DNA from 3 places in the Streptomyces sp. NPDC001904 genome. Region 2 is predicted to be linked to each of the others. Evidence: riboswitches for the same ligand, from Rfam matches in the RefSeq annotation. Region 2 holds a riboswitch; each other region holds the start of a gene.

Region 1 (5,097 bases), on a different contig from region 2:
GTCCTGCCCGAGTTCACCGAGCGCACCACGTCGGGGCAGCGCACCCTCGACCCCTATTCCAAGCTCCTGGAAGAGCGCATCGTCATGCTCGGGACGCCGATCGACGACACGTCGGCGAACGACGTGATGGCGCAGCTGATGCACCTCGAACACACGGCGCCGGAGCAGGACATCGCGCTGTACATCAACTCCCCCGGCGGCTCGTTCAGTGCCATGACGGCGATCTACGACACGATGCGGTACGTCAGTTGCGAGGTGGCGACGACCTGTCTGGGGCAGGCCGCGTCCGTCGCCGCGGTGCTCCTGGCCGCCGGTGCGCCGGGCAAGCGGATGATGCTTCCCGGGTCGCGGGTGGTGCTCGATCAGCCCGCGCTGCCCGAGCCGGCCCAGGGGCAGCCCACCGACCTGGAGATCCAGGCCCGTGAAATGGCGCGTACGCGGGCACGGTTGGAGAAACTGCTCGCGCACCACTCGGGCCGGCCGACGGAGCGGATCAGCGCGGACATCGAGCGGGACACCGTCCTCACGGCCCACCAGGCCCTGGACTACGGCCTGGTCGACCACGTGCTGCAGAGCCGCAAGACCACGCACGGCGCACCCGGCGCGAGGTGAGGCGGCCGTGTATCCGCCCGAACTGCCGCCGCTGCCCGCGCTGACCCGCGCCGAGTGCGAGCTGGTGGACGGCTATCTGGCCGTCGTCGATCTGCTGGCGCGGATCAACCCGGCGCGCGGCGACGACACCTACCGGGGCCTGCGGGCGGCCCAGGCGCTCGTCGCCCGGGCGGTGGCGCTCCGGGACGCCCTGGCCCTGATGCACCAGCGGGGCGAGAGCCGGGTGCACGCGGAGACCCTGGCGCGGGCGCTGCGCGTCCTGGACGGCGAGAGACGAACGAAGGCAGTCACCTTGCCGCCAGAAAACGCCACCTGACAGTCAGTTGGAGTCGCCGGACGCCCCTCGGCGGCCACGTCGTCCGCGGCCGCGGCGAAACGGGCCAGATGGGGTACCGCCGGATGGCGTAGATATGAGTAGACGCTGGAGACCGCAAGAGTTGCGCGACGGCGGTAGGCCGACACCGGAATTTCCGGTTCCGTGCCTGGTGCGGGCATGGTCGAGCATGGCCGCCGGGCCCCGAAAGCCGCACTGTCCACCTGAACGGGTCAAGCGTGAGGAGCCTCACTTACCGCCGGTTCAGCTCGGTTTTCACCGCAGAGGTGGGTCAAGATCCCTCCGACGACAAGCCCCCGCCGCCGCGGCGGGGCGGTCCGTGCGGACGCCGAGTCCTGCCGCCGCCCGGATGTCAGGTCGACAGGAGTGGATCGGCAGGAGTGGAGGACCCAGGCACGACGGGCCGCCGCAGCAACCGCTGCGAGCAGTCCTTGGGGTGAAGCCGCGTCCAGCGGCCGGGCATCTTCGCCAGCCCGAACCCGACAGGTCATCCTTCGCAGGCGGCTGACGAAGGGTTGCGCATGTCCGCGCTCAATCGTGTCCCCTCGCTGCTGACCCGGGCCGGCACCGCCTCGGCCCTGACCCTCGCCGTCGCGAGCGCCGGGCTGCTGGTCCCCGGCGCCGCGCCCGAGGCGTCGGCGGCCGTGGCCTCGTCCAAGGCTCTCCAGGTCGCGGCCTCGAAGAAGGGGGCGCCGTACAAGTGGGGCGCCACCGGCCCGCACCGGTTCGACTGCTCGGGGCTCACGCTGTACTCGTTCAAGCGAGCGGGCAAGAAGCTGCCCCGCACCGCCGCGCAGCAGTACAACAAGACCCGCCATGTGTCCGGGTCCCAGCGCAAGCGGGGCGACCTGGTGTTCTTCCACTCCGGCCGGAGCGTCTACCACGTCGGCATCTACGCCGGTAAGGGACGCATCTGGCACTCCCCGAAGACCGGGGACGTGGTGCGCCTGCAGAAGATCTGGACCAAGAGCGTCTGGTACGGCCGAGTGCGCTGACGCTCGCCCTCGGCCAGGATGTGGTGACGGGCCGGGCGCCAGGCCCGCCACCATGCCTCGATCGGCCGGAAGGGGTACGCGCACCGCATGGACGAACGGAACGAGACGCCGCTGCAGCGGGCCGACCGGAACTTCGGCGAGCTGCTGCAGGAGCTCCGGGTCACCCAGACCGGCGTGCAGTTCCTGTTCGCCTTTCTGCTCACCCTCGCGTTCACGCAGCGCTTTCCCACGCTCGACTCGGTGCAGCGCGCCACCTATGTGACGACGCTGCTCCTCGCGGTCGTCGCGGCCGCACTGCTGATGGCGCCCGCCGCGGTGCACCGGGTGCTGTTCCAGTTGGGGGCGAAGACCCGGATCGTCCGGGTCTCGTCACGGCTCGCCGCGTGCGGCATGGCCGCCCTCTCCCTCGCGCTCACGGGTTCGGTGCTGCTGGTGGTCGATGTGACGGTCGGCCGGGGCGGCGGCATCGCCGCGGGCGCAGGAACGTTCCTGGTGTGCGCGGGCCTGTGGGGCGTGCTGCCCGGGGTGCTCCGCCGCTCGCTGGCCGGGCGGCCCGCGGGCGAGGAGGGGTCCGGCTGACCGGCGCTCAGCCGATCGGGGCCGGGTGGGGGTCTCCGCCGGCCAGGGCGCTTCTCCAGGGCAGCGCGATCCACACCGTCTTGCCGCCCTCGGGGGTCGGGCAGACCGAGAGTCTGCCGCCGCACTCCGCCGTCAGACAGCGGATGATGACCATGCCCCGTCCGTTGTCCTGCTGCACCGCGGCGGGCAGCCGCTTGGGATAGCGGGGGTGGCTGTCGGTCACGCCGATCCGCAGCCGCTCGTCCCGCTCCAGTTCCAGCTCGACGGTGAAGGTGGGCGACAGGCCGCGGGTGTGCTGCACCGCGTTCGTCGCGAGTTCGGAAACGATCAGCCGGACCGTGTCGGCCGTGTCACCGTCTCCCGGCATGCCCCACTCCGTCAGCACGTTGCTCACGTACCTCCGGGCCGTGGAGACCGACGCGGGATCGCTCGGCAGTGTGACGGATGCTTCCTGGTGGTCTGCCATGGCGAAGTCGTCCCTTTCCTGCCGGGGCCGCTCGACCGCCCGCCGCGGATGCATCACTTCACCGGCCCCGGCTACTGCTTCGCGCCAGCGTGCCACTTGGATGCGCTTCCAGGGTGGCGATCCCCCAAGATATGCATATATCTGTCGCCCGAAGCGGTGAACTCTGCGACGGTAGACCGTATTTGGGCGAGCGCACGCCGGTTCCTCTACCGTCTGCTCAGGAGCCGTCCCCGCACGGGCCGGGAGGGAGAGCGGCCGCGCGGCCCGAAGGGCAGAGGAGTCAGCATGAAGTACGGTCCCGTGGTACGTCGCCGCAAACTGGGTGCCGAACTGCGCGCGCTGCGCGTGGGCGCCGGGCTCACCAGTGGTGAGGCCGCGCGACTCGTCGGATGGCACCAGTCCAAGGTGAGCCGGATCGAGACAGGACGCAGCGGCGTGAAGGCGTCGGACGTACTCCGTCTGCTCGACGCCTTCGACGCGAAGGACCCCCAACTACGTCAGCTCGTGGTGGCGTTGGCGGGGGCGGAGGATGTCGGCGGGCACCACTGGTGGCACGCGTACCGCGGTCTGCTGCCGCCCGCGTACCGCGACTTCATCAGCCTGGAGTCACAGGCATGCCGGATCTGGACGCTGGAGAACACCGTCGTGCCGGGGCTGCTGCAGACGCCGGAGTACGCCTACGCGGTGACGCGATCCGTTCTCGGCGGCATGTCCGAGGGGCACATCGAGGCACTGGTGGAAGTGCGTCTCGCGCGACAGGAGGTGCTGCGTTCGCAGACGCCCCTTCAGTTGACGGCCATCCTCGACGAGGCGGTACTCCGTCGCGAAGTGGGCGGAAAAGACATTCTGCAAAGGCAATTGGCACATTTGGCCGAGGTGGCCAGGCTGCCGCATGTCCGGATTCAGGTGCTTCCCTTCTCAGCAGGTGGGCACCTCGGTATCACCGGGCCTTTCGTTGTGTTCTCATTTCCGAACACAACTGATCTGGATGTGGTTGTTCTCGACCATTTGACGAGTAGTCTCTACCTCGAGCGGAAAGAAGACCTCAAGGCGTACACGGACGCCTTTGAAGCTCTTGAAGGACACGCTCTTTCGCCCGAGGACTCGCTCGAGTTCATCGCACAGATCGCCGGATAGCCGGGTGTGCGGGGCCGCCGACGCTCCGTCACGCTCCGGCACTGCGTCAGGGAGGCACCATGAATGCACTGCCTCGGTACGTTTCCGACAGCATGTCGCTGAACGGCGCGCGGTGGCGGCGCAGCAGCTACAGCACAGGCGCCAACAACTGCGTCGAGACGGCCCCCTTGCCTTCGGGGTCCACGGCCGGCCTCTTGGCCGTCCGCGACTCCAAGGACACGGCGGGACCCGCCGTGCTGTTCGCGCCTTCCGCCTGGGAAGGGTTCCTCAGCTCCCTGCGCTGACCGCGCCCCGGGGAGCCGTTCGACTGATCACCCGCACCGCCTCGGCGAGTTGCTCGTCGGTGAGGTCGGCGCGGGCGGTCAGCCGCAACCGTGAGACACCGTCCGGCACCGAGGGCGGACGGAAACAGCCCACCGCCAGTCCCGCCGCCCGGCAGGCCGCGGCCCAGCGCACCGCCTCGTCGGGCGAGGGTGCGCGCACCGAGACCACCGCCGCCTCCGGGCGAACGGCCGACAGGCCCTCATCGGTGAGGAGTTGATGCAGCGTCGCCGCGACCTCGCGGGCCCGTGTCGCCCGCCGGGGTTCGCGGCGCAGCAGTCGCAGTGCCGCGAGCGCGGCACCGGCGGCGGCCGGCGCGAGGCCGGTGTCGAAGATGAACGTACGCGCCGCATTGACGAGGTGCTCGATGACCGGTGCCGGTCCGAGGACCGCGCCGCCCTGGCTGCCGAACGACTTCGAGAGGGTCACGGTGGCGACGGTCCCGGGGTCGCCCGCGAGACCCGCCGCGTACGGGGCGCCGCGCCCGCCCGCCCCGAGGACACCGAGCCCGTGCGCGTCGTCGACGATCAGACCGGCCCCGAACTCCTGTGCCACGGAACTCAGTTCGGTGAGCGGCGCGCGGTCCCCGTCCACCGAGAAGACGGTGTCGCTGACCACCAGAGCCGGGCCGTCGTGCGTGCCGAGTGCCGCGC
Region 2 (5,097 bases):
CGGCGGCGAGTTCCTGGAGGTTCTCGATGCGGGTCTCGTCCTGCGGGTCGGTGGAGGCCTGGAGTTCGGCGAGGTATCCGGTGCGCTCCAGGACCGCTTCCAGGACCGTCGCCGGGCCCGCGCCCGACTCGACGATCGTGCGCAGGTCCTCCATGAGCGTGTTGAACCGCTTCACCGCGTTCGTCGAGCGGGCCGCCATGCCGTACGCCTCGTCGACGCGGCGCAGCGCCTGCGGGAACGAGATCTTCTCGCGCTGCGACAGCGCGTCGATCATCGCCTCGGCGCGGTCGCCGATGCCGCGCTTCGGCACGTTCAGGATCCGGCGCAGCGGGACCGAGTCCTCCGGATTGGAGAGCACCCGCAGATAGGCCAGGACGTCCCTGACCTCCTTGCGCTCGTAGAAGCGGACACCGCCGACGACCTTGTACGGCAGGCCGACGCGGATGAAGACCTCTTCGAAGACACGGGACTGCGCGTTCGTCCGGTAGAAGACGGCGACGTCGCCGGCCTGGGCGTCGCCCGCGTCCGTGAGGCGGTCGATCTCGTCGGCGATGAACTGGGCCTCGTCGTGCTCGGTGTCCGCGACGTAGCCGGTGATCTGGGCGCCCGCCCCCGCGTTCGTCCACAGGTTCTTCGGGCGACGGGACTCGTTGCGCTCGATGACCGCGTTGGCCGCCGAGAGGATCGTCTGCGTGGAGCGGTAGTTCTGCTCCAGCATGATCGTCGTCGCGTTCGGATAGTCCTCCTCGAAGTCGAGGATGTTGCGGATCGTGGCGCCGCGGAAGGCGTAGATCGACTGGTCGGCGTCGCCGACGACGCACAGCTCGGCCGGGTCGGCGCCCTCGCCGTCCGCCGGGCCCACCAGCTCCTTCACCAGCGCGTACTGCGCGTGGTTGGTGTCCTGGTACTCGTCGACCATGACGTGGCGGAAGCGGCGGTGGTAGTGCTCCGCGACGTCCGGGAACGCGCGCAGGAGGTTGACCGTCGTCATGATCAGGTCGTCGAAGTCCAGCGCGTTCGCCTCGCGGAGGCGGGACTGGTACATCGCGTAGGCCTGGGCGAGGGTCTTCTCGAAGCCGTCGGCCGCGGTGGCGGCGAAGTCCTCCTCGTCGATCAGCTCGTTCTTCAGGTTGCTGATCTTGGCGCTGAAGGACTTCGGCGGGAACTTCTTCGGGTCCAGGTCCAGGTCCCGGCAGACCAGGGCCATGAGGCGCTTGCTGTCGGCCGCGTCGTAGATCGAGAAGGAGGACGTGAAGCCCAGCTTCTTGCTCTCGCGGCGCAGGATGCGCACGCACGCGCTGTGGAAGGTCGACACCCACATCGCGTTCGCCCGCGGGCCGACCAGGGCCTCGACGCGCTCCTTCATCTCGCCCGCGGCCTTGTTCGTGAACGTGATCGCGAGGATCTGGCCCGGGTGGGCACCGCGCTCGGCGAGCAGGTACGCGATGCGGTGCGTCAGGACGCGGGTCTTGCCGGATCCGGCGCCCGCGACGATGAGCAGGGGCGAGCCGCCGTGGACGACGGCCGCGCGCTGATTCTCGTTCAACCCCTCCAGGAGGGATTCCGGGTCGACCGCCGGGCGCGGGGCGCCGTCCCGGTAGTACGCGTCCCTGGCCGGGGGCACGTCGAACTTCCCGCCGAACAGATCGTCCGGAATCGGCTCCGGCGCGCCGTCGTCCGCGGGGTCCTCGGGCGGCGGCGGGGGCTGCTCCGCGCCGCTCTGGAGGCTGGCCAGGAAACTGTCGTCAAAGAGGCTGCTCATCGCCGTACGAGTCTAGGCCGCCCCACTGACACACCGCCGCCGCCTTTGCGATTCCGGGCTTCCGCCGCCCGGCGGGGACCGGGCGCGGCGCGTTCCGCGCGCCGTGGACCATGACGCAGATCACGCGGCCGCACCGCGTGCCGTCACACCGGCACACAGCCGGATAAAACGATCAAGAACGGGGTCTCCGGCACCCCTACGGTCCTCCGTCCGCACCAAGGTCACGAAAATGTATCGGGCATATCGAACATCAACCTTCACAGCAGCAACACGAGTTGGCTACGGTGCTGCGCGGGCAGCCCGTCCCCCCGTCCGCGGTCGTCGCGGCGAGCGGGCAGCCCCCGCCGAGTTCCGTACGCCGTGAGGCAGGGAGCCGGGGACCCACCGACCTTGGGGTGAATCGGCTCGACGTCCCGGCAGCACAGGGCGGCGGACCGTAGGGCAACCTTCCGTAGGCCCGAACCCGACAGCTAACCCGGTAGGCGGATGACGGAAGGAGTCGCCAGCCTTGGCGTCGCACCGCAAGCCGCGCAACCGCTCCCGACTCGCCGGCGGTCTTCGCACGACCCCCGCGATCGGCATCACGACCGCCGCCCTAACCTCTGTCGCCCTGCTCTCGCAGACCGCGCAGGCCGCGCCCGCGCAGCCGGACCGGCCGAGCCTGGAAGAGGTCCAGAAGAAGGTCGACGCCCTGTACCGCCAGGCCGAGGTCGCCACGCAGAAGTACAACGCGGCCAAGGAGCAGACCGCCGGCAAGAAGCGGCAGGTCGACCGGCTCCTCGACGACATCGCGCAGCGCACCGAGAAGATGAACAAGGCCCGCCAGGAGCTGGGCCGGTTCGCCGCCGAGCAGTACCGCTCGGGCGGGATGAGCAACACCGCGACGATGTTCCTCGCCGACGATCCCGAGGACTACTTCGCGCAGGACCAGTTGCTCAGCCGCATGACGAACGAGCAGAAGAAGGCCGTCGACGACTTCCAGGACGAGCAGCGCAGGACCGCGAAGAAGCGCACCGAGGCCCAGGAGAACCTGCGGCAGCTCGCCGGCTCCCAGGACGACCTGCAGAGCTCCAAGCAGGCCGTGCAGACGAAGCTGGCGGACGCGCGCCGGCTGCTGTCCGAGCTGACCGCCGAGGAGAAGGCGCGGCTCGCGCGGATCGCGAAGGCCAAGGAGGAGGCGGCCCGCGAGAAGGCCGCCGAGCTGGCACGGCAGCAGAAGGAGGCGGAGGAGGCCAGGCGCAAGGAGGCCGCGGAGAAGGCGGCCCAGGAGGACGCGGCGGGCTCCGGTTCGACGGGCTCGGAGTCAGGCTCCCCGGGTTCGTCGGGCTCCTCGTCCGGCTACGCCGCCAAGGCCGCCCAGGCGCTCGCCTTCGCCAAGGCCCAGGAGGGCAAGCCGTACGTGTGGGGCGCCACGGGCCCCGGCTCCTACGACTGCTCGGGGCTGACCCAGGCCGCGTGGAAGGCCGCCGGCATCACCCTGCCGCGCACCACCTGGGACCAGGTGGAGGTCGGCACGACGGTCTCGCTCTCCGACATCCAACCCGGTGACCTGGTCTTCTTCTACGACGACATCAGCCACGTCGGCCTCTACCTCGGCGACGGGATGATGATCCACGCCCCGAAGCCGGGCGCGTACGTGCGCGAGGAGTCCATCTACTACGACGGCACCTCGTCGATCCACAGCGTGGTGCGCCCGGCCTGACGCGTCAGGTCCACAGGACCGCGATGAAGATGTTCGCGACGGTGAGCGCGCCGACCGTCGCGAACAGGCCCTTCTCCGCGACCTCGTCGTCCCGCTTCACGTAGACGATGCCGAGGATCACGATCAGGATCGCCAGCTTCACGCCGATCTTGATGTTGTTGACGGTGTTGTCGTCCGCCTGATTGAGGCCGACCAGCGCGACACCGGTCACCAGCATGGTCAGGGCGCCGTGCAGCATCGCCTTGTTGAAGCGGGCCGTGCCCTTGCCCATCGCGGACATCTGCGTGAGGAAGCCGCCGAGCAGCGAGGCGATGCCGATGATGTGCAGGCCGACGAAGAGATGGATGAGTACGTCCATGGTTGCGGAGCCTAACGGGACGGATGGGACGCCTCGTCACCGATCCCCCACGAGCACTCCAGGTCACCGACCTGTCACCCTCTGACGCGCTCGGCAACAAAGGGAGCAGTTCCGAACAATCCATCACCAACCCGTTACGCCGAGGTTTAGCGTCCTTGCTCAGGTGACCGGCTCCCCACCGCCGCCCGGGCCAGGGGCGGCAGTCGGACACCACCGCCGAGGAGAGTCCGGCGGCGGCCCGTTCCCCCTGTGCGGGCCGTCGCCGGGCGTATGACGACGGCGGGCGTACGACCCCGGAAGGACGTGGCGCTTCGTGCCGGCGCATCGCAAGCCCAGGCAGCGCTCGCTCAGCGGCCAGACGGCCCGCACCGCGGCCACTCTCGCTCTCGCCTCCGCGGCGGGCGCCACCGCCTTCGACGGCGGCACGGCGCACGCGGAGCCGGGCCTCAGCCCCGCCCAGGTCAGGGCGAAGGTCGACCGGCTCTACCGGGAGGCGGAGGTCGCCACCGACCAGTACAACGGCGCGCAGGAGGACGCCGACCGGGCCCGCAAGAAGGTGCGGTCGCTCCAGGACGAGGCGGCCCGGCGCGAGGCCGCCCTGAACTCCGAGCGGCAGCGTCTCGGCTCGACGGCGGCCGCCCAGTACCGCACCGGCGGCATCGACCCGTCCCTGCAACTGCTGCTCTCCTCCTCCCCCGAGCGCTATCTCGACGAGGCGTCCCTGACCGACCGGGTCGGCACCCGGCAGGCGGCGACGATCAGCCGGGTGCGCGCCCGGCTGCGCGACGTCGAGCAGTTGCGCAGCCAGGCCGACGGCCAGATCTCCGAACTGCGCACGAAGCAGAAGGAACTGGCCCGGCAGAAGAAGACCGTCACGCACAAGCTGGGCGAGGCCCGCGACCTGCTGGACCGGCTCTCCCCGGCCGAGCGCGCCGCCGCCCAGGATCCCGCGTCCGGCGCCGACCGCGCCTCACGGTCGGGCGCCGGCCGGACCGATCCGACGGCCGACGCCGCGCCCGGCTCCCGCGCGGCGGCGGCCATCGCGTACGCACGGCAGGCCCTCGGCAGCCCCTACGTCTGGGGCGCGACCGGTCCGAACGCCTTCGACTGCTCCGGCCTGACCCAGGCCGCGTACCGCGCTGCGGGCGTCTCCATCCCGCGGACCACCTACGCGCAGATCAACGCGGGGCAGCGCGTGTCACGGTCCCAGCTGCAACCCGGCGACCTCGTCTTCTTCTACTCCGGCATCAGCCATGTCGGCCTCTACATCGGCAA
Region 3 (5,097 bases), on a different contig from region 2:
CGGCGCCGACTTCGTCGTACGGGAGCGGGAGCTGCTCGACGCCCTGTGGGAGCTGCGCGCCGCCGCACGCCCCGCCCTCGCGTACGGCTCACGGGCGGCGGCCCCGGTCCCGGTCTGGCGGCCACCGGTGTACGCGGTACCGCCGATGACCGGCGGCCCCGCGTACAACCCGTATCAGTACTAGGGCGTGTGTCGCCCTAGGGCGTGGGGCCTCAGGCGGACGCCTCGGTCAGCCGGGCCAGCTCGGCCTCGGTCAGCTCCAGCTCGGCGACGGCCATCAGGGCCGGCAGCTGCGCGGCGGTGCGCGCGGAGGCGATCGGCGCGGTGACGGTGGGCCGGGAGGCGAGCCAGGCGAGGGCGACGGTGGCCACCTCGGCGCCGTGCGCCTGCGCGACCTCGTCGAGCGCGGTGAGGACGCGCTGCCCGCGCTCGGTCTCCAGGTACCCGCCGGCCTTGTCGGCGCGGACGCTGTCGACGCTCACACCCGGCCGGTACTTGCCGGTCAGGAAGCCGGAGGCCAGCGACCAGTACGGGGCTGCGCCCAGGCCCGCGCGCGAGGCGATGTCCTGTCGCTCGCCCTCGTAGGTGTCGCGCGAGACGAGGTTGTAGTGCGGCTGGATGGCCACGTAGCGGGCGAGTCCCTCGCGGTCGGAGAAGTCCAGGGACTCCCGCAGCCGCTCCGGCGAGATGTTGGAGACGGCGATGTGCCGTACCTTGCCGGCCTTCACCAGCTCGTCGAGCGCGCCGATGATCTCCTCGACCGGGATGGTCTCGTCGTCGTCGAAGTGCGTGTAGTAGAGGTCGATGTAGTCGGTGTCGAGGCGGCGCAGCGAGGCGTCGGCGGCGGCCTTGATGTTGTCGCCGCGCAGGCCGGGGAAGTCGGGGTGGCGGCCTACCTTGGTGGCGATGACGACGTCGTCGCGCCGGCCGCGGGCCTTGGCCCACCGGCCGATGAGGGTCTCGGACTCACCGCCCTTGTTGCCCGGCGCCCAGGCCGAGTAGGAGTCGGCGGTGTCGATGAAGTTGCCGCCGCCCGCGACGTAGGCGTCGAGCACCTCGAAGCTGCTGGCCTCGTCGGCGGTGAAGCCGAACACATTGCCGCCGAGGCAGAGCGGGAAGACGTCGAGGCCGGAGGAGCCGAGGGGGCGCAGAACAGAAGAAGTCATGCCCTGTTTCAACGCCCTTCCGGAGCACGGCATTCCATGATCCGGGCGGTACGCGCTTCAAGGACAGGCAAAACCGGCGGCCCTGGCGTCGGGGGGTTGCCGCCAGGACCGCCGGAGTTCAGAGAACGCGGACGAACCGGCTGCTCAGGGGGTCAGGCCGCGCTCGCGCAGCCATGCGGCCGGGTCGATGCCGGTGGCGTCCCCGCCGGGGTGGACCTCCAGGTGGAGGTGGGGTCCGGTGACATTGCCCGTGGCGCCCACGCGGCCGATGACATCGCCGGTGGAGACCTTCTGGCCGGCGCTGACGTTGATCGACGACTGGTGGCAGAACCACAGCTCGGTGCCGTCGTCGAGGGTGATGATCGTGCGGTAGCCGTACGCGCCCGCCCAGCCGGCCTCCGTGACGGTGCCGGAGTGGACGGCGTAGATCGGGGTACCCGTGGAAGCGGCGAAGTCCAGGCCCGTGTGGTAGCCGGAGGACCACATGGCGCCGGGCTGCCCGAAGGTGCCGGTGATCGTGTAGGAGGCGACGGGGAGCTTGTAGCTCTTGGCCAGCTTGGCGAGGCGCTCGGCCTCGGCCTTCTTCTTGGCCTCCTCCTCCGCCTTCTTCTTCTCGGCGGCGGCCTTCTTGTCGGCCTCCGCCTTCTTGGCGACGGCCTCGTCGGCGGCCTGCTCGGCGGCGGCCTGCTCGGCGGCCTGCTTGGCGGCGGCGTCGGCGGCGTCCTGCTGGGTCTCGGCCTGGGCCAGGATCCGGGTGCGCAGCGCCTCGCCCGCGTCGGACGTCCCGCTGCCGACCGTGGTGAGCGGGGCGGCGGTGGCGTCGGAGCCGTCAGCGCCTTCGGAGCCGTCGGATATGAGCGCGCCGACACCGGGCAGCGACGTGGCCTCGGGCAGCGAGTCCTTGACGGCGGACAGGTCGGGCATGGAGATGTGGACGGCGGGCTTGCCGCCCTGCGCGGTGGCGATGCCGCCCGCGCCGACGGCGGCGATCACGCCGACGCCGAGAACGGTGGAGCTGCGCGCGAGACCTCCGCGCTGCCGGGCCACGCGGTGCCTGCCGCGGACGGGGCGGACGGACTCCTCGGTGGGGTTCCACTCCTCCCAGCTCTCGGGCTGGGGGCCGAACGCGTCGGTCGACGGATCCTTCACTGAGGAGAACTCGGGGGCAGGCCGGTTCGACGCCACGGGGGCGCTCTCCTTTCCTTCCTTCTCGCCTACCGGGTTAGCTGACGGGTTCGGAGCAGGAAGGTCTCCTACGAGCACCCAAAGATGCCCGATTCACCCCAAGTTGGTGGTTCCCCGGCTCCCTTGCGGGATTAAGCGCGTGCGCGCGGAGCCGTCGCTGGTGACGGCTGGGACGACCGCGCTGCGTTATCGAACGTTAATAGACAGCAGACAGTAATTCCAAGCTGTTCCTACTGATCGTTCACGTCCTGGGCCGGGATTTATCGGGTCAGGACCGGCCGGAAAGGGGCGACTTGACCGGCGGTGTGAACCGGCCACTGTTCTGACGGTTCGTCAATTGTTATCGGCAGCGTCTGCGGAGAGTCACGGCCGCCGCACCGCGAGCAGAGCCATGTCGTCCGTAGCGCCGCCACCGGTGTGCGCGCGCACCTCCGCGGCGAGGGAGAGGAGCAGCTCCTCCGGCCCGGGGAAGATCCGCCCGGACAGCCGGGCCGCCGGATCGTAGAAGACGCCCGCGGCGTCGCGCGCCTCGGAGAGCCCGTCGGTGTAGAGCAGCAGCGTGGCCCCGCCGGGGAACTCGGCCTCGGCGACCCGGTCCGGCCAGGAGCCGAGCTCGCCCATCCCGAGCGGCAGCGCGCCCACGCCGTCGACGACGGGGATCGTCCGGACCGTGCCGTCGCCGAGCAGCAGGATCGGCTCGGGGTGGCCGCGGTTGACGATGCGGACGCGCTGCTCGCCGTGCGGGATCTCGGCGAGCACGGCGGTGGTGAAGCCCTCGAAGTCGTCGATGCCGTCGCGCCGGGTGCCCTCGCGGGCCAGCGCCCGCTCCAGGCGCAGGGCGACCGCCTCCAGGCTGCCCTCCTGCTCGGCGGCCTCCCGGAACGCCCCGATGACGACGGCGACGGCGGAGACCGCGCCCATGCCCTTGCCGCGCACGTCCCCGACGACGATGCGCACGCCGTGCGGAGTGTCCTGGACGGCGTACAGATCACCGCCGATGAAGGCGCCGGCCTGCGCGGCCTCGTAGCGTGCGGCGATGGCGAGGCCGCCGATCCGGTCGGCCGGTTCGGGCAGAACGGCGAACTGGGCGGCCTGGGCGATCCGCCGGGCGGAGTCCAGCTGTTCGTTGCTGCGCCGCACGATCTGGTTGATGAAGCAGGCGAGCACGCAGACGGTGGCCACGGTGGCCATCTCGGTGACGATGTCGGTGCCGACCCGCTGGGTGTACCTGAAGTGGACGACGAGGATCGCGAGGACCGACCCGAGCCCGGCCAGGACCGTGCTGCGCAGCGAGAAGAACGGGGCGGTGACCAGGGGCGCCGCGCTGAACAGCGGGGCCCCGGAGAAGCCGGAGGGGGTGACGTACTCGTAGCAGGCGCCGCCCAGGATCAGCAGGACCGGCAGCGCCCGCAGGAACCACCGCGTACCGCTGCTGTCCGCGACCGATCTGTGCCGTCCTCCGCGCTTCCCCACCGCTCGTCTCCTGACACGTCCGCGCCCGGTTTCCGGCGTCTCGTCAAGGGTTCCCGGGGAGCGCGGCGGCGGCGACCTGGTGTGGTCCGTACGGGTGGCGGACGCGCGGAAACGACCGAGGCCGGAATCTCGATGAGATTCCGGCCTCGGCCTTCAGTAGCGGGGACAGGATTTGAACCTGCGACCTCTGGGTTATGAGCCCAGCGAGCTACCGAGCTGCTCCACCCCGCGTCGGTGAACCCGACTCTACGTCATGAGGGCGGCAGAACGCGAATCCGTCAGGCGGCGGTCGCGTGGGTCAGGGTTTCCCAGGCCACGAAGAGGTCGTCGGTGCCCTCGGGCCGCTCCTTGCGGGTCAGCTTCTCGGTCTGCGGGAGGTCCATCTTGAGACGGCCGCGCAGGTGGCTGAGGCCGACCTCGGTGTCGGGCCCCATGTCCCGCTGCACCTTGCCGCCGCACAGCCAGGACGGGGCGGCGGCGCCGAGCTGGTACTTGGAGTGGAACTCCAGCGCGGCCCGCAGCCGGTCCTTCACCTCGCCGTACAGGTCGACGCCCTGGTGCCAGGCGGTCTCGGCGATGTGCGAGGTGGCGGCCAGCGAGTAGCTGGCGTGCTTGAAGTTGCGGCAGGTCTCCTGGGCGAGGCCGTCCTTGAAGGTGGTCTGCCCGAACCAGTACGTCTGGAGCTTGGCCGGGGTGTCGATGCCGCTGCCCTCGGGCTCGACCGGCAGCGGACCGTCGGAGGAGAGGTAGAAGTAGGCGGGCACGCGCGCGCGGAAGTGGTGCACGGCCTTGTCGAAGGCGCTGTGGTCGTTGAGGTAGACGGCCATGTTCATGGTGGCGTCGGCCATGACCAGGTCCCAGTTGCCGTTGAAGTCGGCGGACCCGGGCTGCACCACGGGCAGGTACACCTCGCGCAGCATCCGCTGGAACTTCAGCTCCTGCCCGTCGGGCCAGCCGTCGTACGTGTACTGCGTCAGCTCGGCGGCCTTGGCCCAGGAGCTGCCGGCCCAGGCGGTCTGGAGTCCGGCGTTGCCCTCCGTGTGCCGCTTCACCTTGTCCGACCAGGCGTCCATGATCTCCACGGCCTTCTCGGCGTGGGCCTTGTCCCGGGTGATGTTCCACAGCAGGGCCTGGGTGTACGCGGCGATGGCGTCCTCGCGCTCCTCGACGCAGCCCTGCCCCGGGCGGGTGTCGGGCGGGCACTCCACGGTCTCGTACGCCTTGGGCGTGTAGTCGAGCGCGGCGTACTTGCTGCGGCTCATCTCCCGGTACG

What was found. A riboswitch is a leader RNA that binds a small molecule or an ion and turns the genes downstream of it on or off. The one in region 2 is predicted to bind cyclic di-AMP.
Region 1: linked by a shared signal. The riboswitch ahead of ABT127_RS13095 (C40 family peptidase) and the one ahead of ABT127_RS22450 (C40 family peptidase) in region 2 are both predicted to bind cyclic di-AMP.
Region 3: linked by a shared signal. The riboswitch ahead of ABT127_RS16630 (M23 family metallopeptidase) and the one ahead of ABT127_RS22450 (C40 family peptidase) in region 2 are both predicted to bind cyclic di-AMP.

Annotation. Positions count from the first base shown of each region.
Region 1 covers NZ_JBEOYI010000006.1:360,256-365,352, forward strand. The annotation lists gene ABT127_RS13085 (ATP-dependent Clp protease proteolytic subunit) at 1-612, shown strand, start outside; gene ABT127_RS13090 (hypothetical protein) at 620-928, shown strand; cyclic di-AMP (ydaO/yuaA leader) riboswitch at 1,341-1,464, shown strand; gene ABT127_RS13095 (C40 family peptidase) at 1,468-1,941, shown strand; gene ABT127_RS13100 (DUF6328 family protein) at 2,029-2,520, shown strand; gene ABT127_RS13105 (ATP-binding protein) at 2,528-2,986, opposite strand; gene ABT127_RS13110 (helix-turn-helix domain-containing protein) at 3,272-4,123, shown strand; gene ABT127_RS13115 (DUF397 domain-containing protein) at 4,183-4,407, shown strand; gene ABT127_RS13120 (8-amino-7-oxononanoate synthase) at 4,391-5,097, opposite strand, start outside.
Region 2 covers NZ_JBEOYI010000014.1:31,636-36,732, forward strand. The annotation lists gene pcrA (DNA helicase PcrA) at 1-1,762, opposite strand, end outside; cyclic di-AMP (ydaO/yuaA leader) riboswitch at 2,095-2,262, shown strand; gene ABT127_RS22450 (C40 family peptidase) at 2,271-3,464, shown strand; gene ABT127_RS22455 (hypothetical protein) at 3,469-3,822, opposite strand; gene ABT127_RS22460 (C40 family peptidase) at 4,136-5,097, shown strand, end outside.
Region 3 covers NZ_JBEOYI010000008.1:331,762-336,858, reverse strand. The annotation lists gene ABT127_RS16640 (PrsW family intramembrane metalloprotease) at 1-184, shown strand, start outside; gene ABT127_RS16635 (aldo/keto reductase) at 213-1,166, opposite strand; gene ABT127_RS16630 (M23 family metallopeptidase) at 1,311-2,351, opposite strand; cyclic di-AMP (ydaO/yuaA leader) riboswitch at 2,363-2,499, opposite strand; gene ABT127_RS16625 (PP2C family protein-serine/threonine phosphatase) at 2,715-3,824, opposite strand; tRNA gene ABT127_RS16620 (tRNA-Met) at 3,982-4,055, opposite strand; gene ABT127_RS16615 (alginate lyase family protein) at 4,103-5,097, opposite strand, start outside.